DNA from 4 places in the Solibacillus sp. FSL R5-0449 genome. Region 4 is predicted to be linked to each of the others. Evidence: riboswitches for the same ligand, from Rfam matches in the RefSeq annotation. Region 4 holds a riboswitch; each other region holds the start of a gene.
What was found. Region 4 has a riboswitch for cobalamin ahead of MKY27_RS07190 (cobyric acid synthase). Riboswitches for the same ligand answer to the same signal wherever they lie in the genome.

Region 1 (2,206 bases), 350 kb from region 4:
GATTCCGATTATTATGTCTGGCGGAATCGGTGTGAGTGCGATTTTAATTTCACTTGCAAGCGGATTTAATACCGATTTAATGAGCTATTTATTCGGCTCTGTATCTGCGGTATCACGCCAGGATTTATATGTTGTACTGGCAATTGCAGTCGTCGTCGTTTTATTTTTAGTGCTGTTTTTCAAAGAGCTTTTCGTATTGTCGTTCGATGAGGAATATGCGAAGGCGAGCGGTTTGCCGGCGAAATGGATTCATTTATTATTTATGATTGTTGTCGCACTCGTCATCGCAGCAAGTATGCGCATTGTCGGAATTCTGCTTGTTTCAAGCTTAATGACATTACCGGTAGCTGCAGCGATGCGATTGGCTCGCGGCTTTAAAGAAGCGATCATTTTAGCGATTGTATTTGGCGAGCTGGCCGTAGTGATCGGACTCGTTTCTGCCTTTTACCTGAACTTGGCACCGGGTGGAACAATTGTTGTCACATCCATTTTGATTTTGCTGTCAGTAATTTTAATTAAAAAACTTGTATTGAAATTTTCAATTAAAACGGAAGGGGAAGAAGTACTGTGAATGCAGCGCGCGCGTGGGAAATATTAAAGGATAATGGCTATAAAAAGACGGATAAACGAGAGTTGATTTTGGGTATGTTTGCAGCTACAGACAAATATTTGACTGCCCGTGATTTGCTGTCAGTATTGAAAAAAGATTTCCCTGGGATGAGTTTTGATACAATTTACCGTAACTTGGCCACTTTTGTGGAGCTTGATATTTTGGAAGAAACAGAATTAAACGGTGAGCGCAATTTCCGCATGCATTGCGAGTCGGATCACCATCATCATCATTTTATTTGCCGTGATTGCGGAAATGTAAAGGAACTGTCTGTCTGCCCGATGGAAATGCTCGGTGAAAAGCTGCCGGGTTATGCTGTTGAGGCCCATAAATTTGAGATTTACGGGAAATGTCCGGATTGTTTATAGGAAACTGAAAATATTTTATTTGCATAATTTTTTTTATATGCTAAAGTGATTAAGACAAATTGAATAAATTTGCAGGAAAAAGATGCATTATGCATAAATGGGAATTCGGTGCAAATCCGAAGCTATATCCGTAACTGTAAGCGTTGATGAAAATAAGTGTGATACCACTGCTAATATGGCGGGAAGGTACTTATGAGTAAAGTGAAACGCAGAGCCAGGAGACCAATCTTTTTCTTATCGTAACATCCCTCTTCGGAATTAAAGAGAATGTACGGCAGTCACGGATCGAATGAGCATTATTGTGCCCTTTTTTGATTTTTGAAGCCATCCATTTTCTTGGGTGGCTTTTTTTCGTACCCTTGATAATTTCGGTGAGGCACTACTTGAAGTGAGGAGAATTTTTATGAAAAAGGATATTCGTTTTTCCTGCTATCCGTTTATGCGGGAAAAATCAAGCTGTGTCGATTATGAAATCCGTACCGATTCTTTAACAACACGAATTGGTACAGTATTTCCGACATTAGTTGATGATGCATCCGGACATGTCGTTTTGAAGGACTTAAGGATGATTCAACCGTTAGCCTATCATGCGAATGGTTCGGTCCGCGGCAAATTGGCCATTACATCTGAGGATCTGCAATGGCTCAGTGATCGATACGATTATTATGTAGGTGAAGTCAGAGAGTCGATTCAGCAGTTTGTACTGCCACAAGGAATCGAAAGTGCCGCAAGACTGCATATTTGCCGCAGTGAGGCGAAAAAGTCTTACAGGGCATTACATAAAGTGAGCGAAGAACGGGAAGTGGATGAAATTCTGTTTGATTTTCTTGGATTGCTTGCCAATGTATTTTTTGTCATGGCAGTGTATATGAATCAGCAGCATCAGCAAGAGGAAATTCCATTTATCTCAAAATCCTATCCAACGAAAAAGAAAAAAGGAGTTACAACAAATGAAATTTAATAACAAATGGATCGTTGCTTTAGCGGCAACATTATTACTGGCAGCATGTAGTTCAGATGAGGAAAAAACTGATGGCAAAGTGGAAAAAGAAGAGCAGGCTACATCGAAAAATGATGGAGCACCGTATACAGTTGTTGATGATCGCGGAGTTGAAGTTACATTCGATGAAGTACCGGAAACAATTATTTCTCTACAGCCAAGCAATACAGAAATTTTATTTGAACTGGGCGTCGGGGAACAAATTATCGGTGCCACAGAATTTGATAC
Region 2 (2,206 bases), 970 kb from region 4:
AAGTGAGTTTGCGATGGGAAGCCCTGTGCGAGGAGGACGTCCGGGGACTTCCGCAAAACGAGATGGTGATTCCTATGTAATTAATGGACGTAAAAACTATACGAGCGGTGCACCAGATCTCGATTATTTTTTAGTATCGGCATGGATTGAAGATGAAGGCCAGTTAGGATTTTTCCTTGTTCCGAAAACGGCTGAAGGGGTATCGGTCGAAAATACATGGGATGTAGCATCAATGCGCGGTACGGGAAGCGATGATTTAGTGCTCGATAATGTACGTGTTGATCAAACAAACTTGGTGGAAATCCCGAACTATTCAACCGGCTTTAAGCTGAACGGCTGGCTGCTGCTTATCCCGGCGACTTATTTAGGGATTGCGCAGGCAGCACGCGATTACGCGGTAGACTTTGCGAACAGTCACTCTCCGAACAGTATTCAAGGAACAATTGCGCAGCTGCCAAATGTGCAATCACTGATTGGGGAAATGGATTTGGCGTTGACGAAAGCACGCTTTACAATTTACGGTGTCGCAAGGCTTTATAATGATCCGATTAAAAAGGCGACATTAGTGAATGAAATCAATATTGCGAAACATGTAGTGACAAATACAGCAACCGAAGTGGTTGATAAGGCGATGCGTCTAGTTGGGGCGAAAAGCCTGCAAAGATCCAACCCGCTTCAACGCTATTACCGTGATGTACGTGCAGGTTTGCACAATCCGCCAATGGATGATATTACAATTAAACGCTTAGCTGAAACGGCAATTGAAAGAAACTTGAAAGAGAGAAAATAAACAGTTCTTTTATTCGTGATTTCTACAAATTTAGATAAATTATCTGAAATTTTAGCGAATGAGCATACTTTTTTTCGAATATCCGCTATAATAGAGCTATTAATTATATATGGACGATAAAGGTTCTTACTCGATAATGAATTGAGTAAGGAGTAAAAGGGAAATCGGTTCAAATCCGATGCGGTCCCGCCACTGTAATTGCTAGTTGAGAGCAATATGCCACTGAAAAACTTTCGGGAAGGCGCTCTTCAACGTTTATGCATAAGCCAGGAGACCTGCCTTTATAATGCCCTAGATTAAACCTACGAGGATAGGATGTGGCGGATAAATTCTTTTTGTTGAATTTTATTTGCATGCGTAAAGCTTCCTTCGTTTCTAGTAGGGAGCTTTTTATTTTTGTAGAAAATTATAAAACGAGATCTCAGGAGGTTTTTATTTTGAAAAAATGGCAACTGCTTTCTTCCGCAGCATTACTGACATTAACATTGACTGCATGTAATTCGGAAAAAGCAACAGATGAACAACCGGCAAACGATATGGCGGAAGTAACAGAAAAAGCACAATTCCCGGTAACGTTAACAGATGCTTTGGACAAAGAAATTACACTTGAAAAAGCACCGGAACGCATCATTACATTAACACCATCGAATACAGAAATTTTATTCGGCTTAGGATTAAATGATGAAATTATCGCTGTAAATGACAATGATACATATCCTGAAGAAGCATTGACAAAAGAATCGGTTGGCGGCATGGAGTTCAATTTAGAACAAATAATCGGTCTGCAACCGGATTTAGTCTTAGCACATGAATCCGGAATGTACAGCTTCAATGAACAGGCAATTGCGCAGCTTGAATCAGTAGGTATTCCTGTATATGTTGTAAAAGATGCAAAAACATTTGAAGAAACGTACGAAACGATTGAACAAATCGGGCAGCTGACAAATAAAGAACAAGAAGCAAAAGAAATGATTGCCTCCATTAAAGAAGGAATCGAAGAAATTGAAGTGAAAGTAGCACAGCTGGAAGAAAAATCTGTGTTCATCGTAGTTGGAACAGACCCTGATCTTTATGCAGCAGGTGAAGAGACATTCATCAGTGAAATGCTGGACGTGTTAAACGTAGAAAATGCTGTCCCGGAACTAGGATGGCCGATGTACAGCTCTGAACAATTTGTAAACAGCAATCCGGATGTCATTTTAGTTACGTATGAAAGCGATATGGCGGCAATCGAGAAAAATGATGCGTATGCCGAAATGGATGCAGTGAAAAACGGCAATGTGAAGTTAGTCGATGGCGATACGACAAGCCGACAAGGTCCTCGTATTGTTGAAGGCATTGAATCGATAGGTGCGGCGATTTATCCAGAGGTATTTAATGAATAAAAAATATTCAATCGCCTATGTACTATCGATT
Region 3 (2,206 bases), 350 kb from region 4:
AACCGACGACAAACTTTGAAATTAGCGGGTTTACGATGACCGATCACCGGAATGATGAGGTGACACTGGAAAGTCTAAAAGGGGAACCATGGCTGGCGATGTTCATCTTTACAAGCTGTACAACGATTTGCTCGCCTATGACGATGAATATGACCCGGGTGCAGGACCACCTTGAAAAAAAAGGTCTGGAAGATTATAAAATTGTCGCGTTTTCAGTTGATCCTGACTATGATACACCGGAGCGTCTGACAGAATATTTATCGCGTCATAAACCGGTAGACGAATCAAAATGGCATATGCTGACAGGATATGATCAAAAATTTATCGAGCAGTTTGGCAGAAACTCATTTAAAACTCCTGTCCAGGCAATTGAAGGGAATTCACAAGTTATCCACGCCGATACATTTTTCCTCGTGGATGAAAAAGGAATTGCCGTAAAAAACTATTCAGGTTATGGTACTGGAGAAGATGGTGTTCCATATGAAACGATTGCGAGTGATATGGAAGCACTCATTGATGAACGTTTAAATTAATAGTGGAATGATAGATTAACTTGCGGAAAAAGTGCTGTAACTTTTAACGCAAGTTTTTTTGTGGAGTGGGTGTTGGTCTAATAAAATATTAAATGTGCTAATAAACCCGCTGATTTTCTAATAAGTTACGGAATGTCTAATATAGTTGCGGGATACGCCAAAATCAGTTCCTGTTCAGCTAAAAAGTACGCCAACTCTTCTAAAATCACCTGCAGAAGTGCTAATATAAATCAATTTCTTCTAAAAAAAAGCACAATGGCATCAACCGAAATTGTTCAAACCAGAAATTGAGAAAGCAATAAATAAAAAGAATTTTCAAAACTCAAATTCTATGATATAGTATACGAAATTACATACTGTGTAAGTTACGGTGCTTGTGAGAACAAGCTGAAAAGGGAAACCAGTGAAAGTCTGGTGCTGTCCCGCAACTGTAAATCGGAGTTCGTGATATTCAACCACTGTCTATTGATGGGAAGGATCACAAGAACGTTGATGATGAGCCAGGAGACCTGCCGGAAACTAGTACACGCCAATACCTACGTGGAAATAGGTGGTGATTTTGTGCGAAAGTGAGACAACATCCTTTGATAAAACAAAGGTTTCTTTTGTCAATCTCTTAAACATTCACACCCCTCTTTCATTTGGAAAGAGGGGTTTTGGTTTTTATGTAACAAATTTAAGGAGGAATTGTTTATGAAAACAGCAGTAATTGGCTACCCTTATATTGGACAGAATCGTGAATGGAAGCGTATAACAGAGGCATTTTGGAAAGAACAATTATCTTTGGAAAGTTATGAACAGGAAATGAAAAACTTACGTATCGCTCAACTTCAGCAGCAACAGGATTTGGGGCTGGATATTTTAACAGTAGGAGATTTTACATATTATGACCGCATGCTTGACTTAGCCGTTATGTTTAATATGATTCCATCTAGATACGACCACCTTTCCCTGCAGCATCATTTAACAGCGTATTTTGCAATGGCGCGCGGTGCTGAAAATGTGGTGGCATGTGAAATGACGAAATGGTTCAATACGAATTATCACTATATTGTACCGGAATACGAGGGACAGCAACTGGCATTGCAACACAATGTTTACGCGCAATATATTCAGGAGGCAATCGAAGCATTCGGCACAATCCCTCGTGTGACTATTATCGGTCCTTTTACCTTTTATAAACTTACAAAAGGTGTAGGTGACGCACAAAAACAACACTATATTCAGCAGCTGGTAAATGTGTATAAAGAGTTGCTTCAGTCGTTGGAAGCAAGCGGTGCAACTTCGATCCAGCTTGAAGAACCAAGCCTTACAAAAGACCTTACTTCCGAAGATATTGCATTAGTTCAGCATTTCTATCATCAAGTATTAAAAGGACTGACTGTTGAAATGATCTGCACAACATATTTTGAAGCGTTATCCGACTATGAAACAATTATTAAATTGCCTGTTGATGGCTTTGGACTGGACTTTGTTCATGGAAAAATTGAAAATATAGCATCGTTAAAAAAATTTGCTTTCCCAAAAGATAAAGTTTTATATGCCGGAATTATTAATGGTCGGGATATATGGAGAGCCGAGTTGCAGAAGCAGTTGGCGCTAGTCGCGGAAATACGATCCTATGTACCATTTTCACCAATACATCTACAAACCTCGTGTAGCCTTCAGCATGT
Region 4 (2,206 bases):
GAAGGAAAACGTCATTGCTTATTTACCAGAAAACTCTTCTGCTATTAATCAATTTTTAGAAAGAGAAGATATAGAAGGTGACAGTGCGGGACTTGCCGCTGTGTTAAGCGCTCTTATCGAAAATGGTGACGTTAATAATAATGTGCCGATTGCTGTAACAGGAGCGATTGACAGCAAAGGAAATGTAAAAGAAATCGGTTCGATTAAAGCGAAAACTTTAATTGCCGAACAAAGCGGTTTCTCTCATATTCTTCTACCTGTGGAAAACGCAGAAGAAGCGAAGAAAGTAAAAAAAGATGAGCAGCTAAATATAAACATTATTGCGGTGGCGTCTATAGATAATGCTGTAATGGAAATTATGAGGCTCAATAATGAGTAACCTGTGCTTGCGTGTGCTGAAAAATTAATTGTAATCAAGAATGGTCCTATCATTTTTTTATCTACTATGTTATTTTTATAATAATTTAATAATTTGCAATTTAAATAAGTGCTTACAGAATTTTGTAAGGTAAAAGGGAAATTAGTGAAAGACTAATGCAGCCCCCGCTACTGTAATAGCTGATGAAATCACAATAAATCACTGTCGTAATGATGGGAAGATGTGAAAGTAAAACGAAGCTTAAGCCAGGAAACCTGCTTATTCAATCGATACTTACTTTTCGGAGGGAGAAGTATAGGCGAAACTAGTCATTGTTTTTGTGTATTGAAACAATATCCATAATTAATTTCACATGCCTGTACCTCTTTTTCGATGAGAGGTAGAGGCATTTTTATTTTATTGGGATATTTACAGTATGGGAGGAGATTTTAGTGCAGGCAATTATGATTCAAGGTACAGCATCCGATGTGGGAAAAAGTGTACTATGTACAGCGCTTTGCCGCATTTTGGCAAATGACGGTTATCGAGTGGCTCCATTTAAATCACAAAATATGGCGCTTAATTCTTATATTACAAAAGACGGTGGGGAGATTGGGCGTGCACAGGGGGTTCAGGCAGAAGCCGCAAAAATTGACGCAACAACGGATATGAACCCGATTTTACTTAAGCCTAAAGGGGATATGATATCGGAAGTGATTTTCAACGGAAAACATTATGCCAATATAGATGCGCTAAGTTATCGTGAAAATTTTGTGGAAACAGTCATGCCTGAAGTTCGTTCTTCACTTGCCCGTTTGTCGGAGAGTTATAATGTCCTTGTTTTGGAAGGCGCGGGAAGTCCCGCGGAAATTAACTTAAAAAACCGGGACATTGCCAATATGCGCATGGCACATGAAACCGACGCCGCCGTAATTTTAGTTGCCGATATTGACCGGGGCGGTGTTTTTGCTTCAATTGTCGGGACATTGATGTTATTGGACGATGCGGAAAGAGCCCGTGTCAAAGGAATTGTTATTAATAAGTTTCGTGGAATGAAAGAATTGCTGAATGATGGAATCGGCTGGCTTGAAGAATATACAGGAATTCCTGTACTTGGTGTTATTCCGTATTTTGATATTCACATTGAAGCTGAAGATTCGCTCGCTTTATCCAGCATGCGTTTTAAAAAGCCACAATACTATGAATTTGCGATTGATGTTGCAGTTATCCGGTTTCCGCATATTTCGAATTTTACCGACTTAGACCCGCTCTTTGAAGAACCGGATGTAGGCGTGCGCTTTGTTACGGCACTGAGTGATTTGAAAAATCCGGATGTCGTGATTTTACCAGGGACGAAAAATACGGTGGAAGATTTTTTATGGCTTCAGCAAACCGGGTTAATGCAAAGGATTTTACAGTTAGCGAATCAAAATGTTCGTATTATCGGTATTTGTGGAGGTTACCAGATGCTAGGTGAAATAATCCGTGATGAGCATGCGGTTGAAAGCACAGGAGGCACATATTTAACTTTAGGTTTGCTGCCTATTGAAACAACATTTATTACTAGTAAGCAAACAGTGCAAGTTTCCGGCAGAAGCTGTACAGGTCATGAAATTGAAGGGTATGAAATTCATTTAGGGCGCAGTGTAGCAACAAAACCAATGAAGCCTTTCATCCAATTTTATGACGGCAGGACAGATGGTATCTATACGGAGCAAGTATTTGGTACATATGTTCACGGGGTTTTCCAAAACCGTCCGTTTACTCGCGATTATTTTAATACAATCCGTATGCAAAAAGGGATGGAGCCTATTTCAGGTGATGTCTTATCCGATTTTGAACACCGTG

Region 1: linked by a shared signal. The riboswitch ahead of MKY27_RS05445 (hypothetical protein) and the one ahead of MKY27_RS07190 (cobyric acid synthase) in region 4 are both predicted to bind cobalamin.
Region 2: linked by a shared signal. The riboswitch ahead of MKY27_RS02610 (ABC transporter substrate-binding protein) and the one ahead of MKY27_RS07190 (cobyric acid synthase) in region 4 are both predicted to bind cobalamin.
Region 3: linked by a shared signal. The riboswitch ahead of metE (5-methyltetrahydropteroyltriglutamate--homocysteine S-methyltransferase) and the one ahead of MKY27_RS07190 (cobyric acid synthase) in region 4 are both predicted to bind cobalamin.

What each region holds. Positions count from the first base shown of each region.
Region 1 is NZ_CP150239.1:1,142,062-1,144,267, forward strand. Features, by position in the region: gene MKY27_RS05435 (metal ABC transporter permease) at 1-571, shown strand, start outside; gene MKY27_RS05440 (Fur family transcriptional regulator) at 568-978, shown strand; cobalamin riboswitch at 1,042-1,224, shown strand; gene MKY27_RS05445 (hypothetical protein) at 1,382-1,939, shown strand; gene MKY27_RS05450 (helical backbone metal receptor) at 1,929-2,206, shown strand, end outside.
Region 2 is NZ_CP150239.1:518,473-520,678, forward strand. Features, by position in the region: gene MKY27_RS02605 (acyl-CoA dehydrogenase family protein) at 1-790, shown strand, start outside; cobalamin riboswitch at 894-1,088, shown strand; gene MKY27_RS02610 (ABC transporter substrate-binding protein) at 1,228-2,175, shown strand; gene MKY27_RS02615 (iron ABC transporter permease) at 2,168-2,206, shown strand, end outside.
Region 3 is NZ_CP150239.1:1,834,303-1,836,508, reverse strand. Features, by position in the region: gene MKY27_RS08940 (SCO family protein) at 1-533, shown strand, start outside; cobalamin riboswitch at 885-1,065, shown strand; gene metE (5-methyltetrahydropteroyltriglutamate--homocysteine S-methyltransferase) at 1,227-2,206, shown strand, end outside.
Region 4 is NZ_CP150239.1:1,488,386-1,490,591, forward strand. Features, by position in the region: gene MKY27_RS07185 (S16 family serine protease) at 1-379, shown strand, start outside; cobalamin riboswitch at 469-656, shown strand; gene MKY27_RS07190 (cobyric acid synthase) at 811-2,206, shown strand, end outside.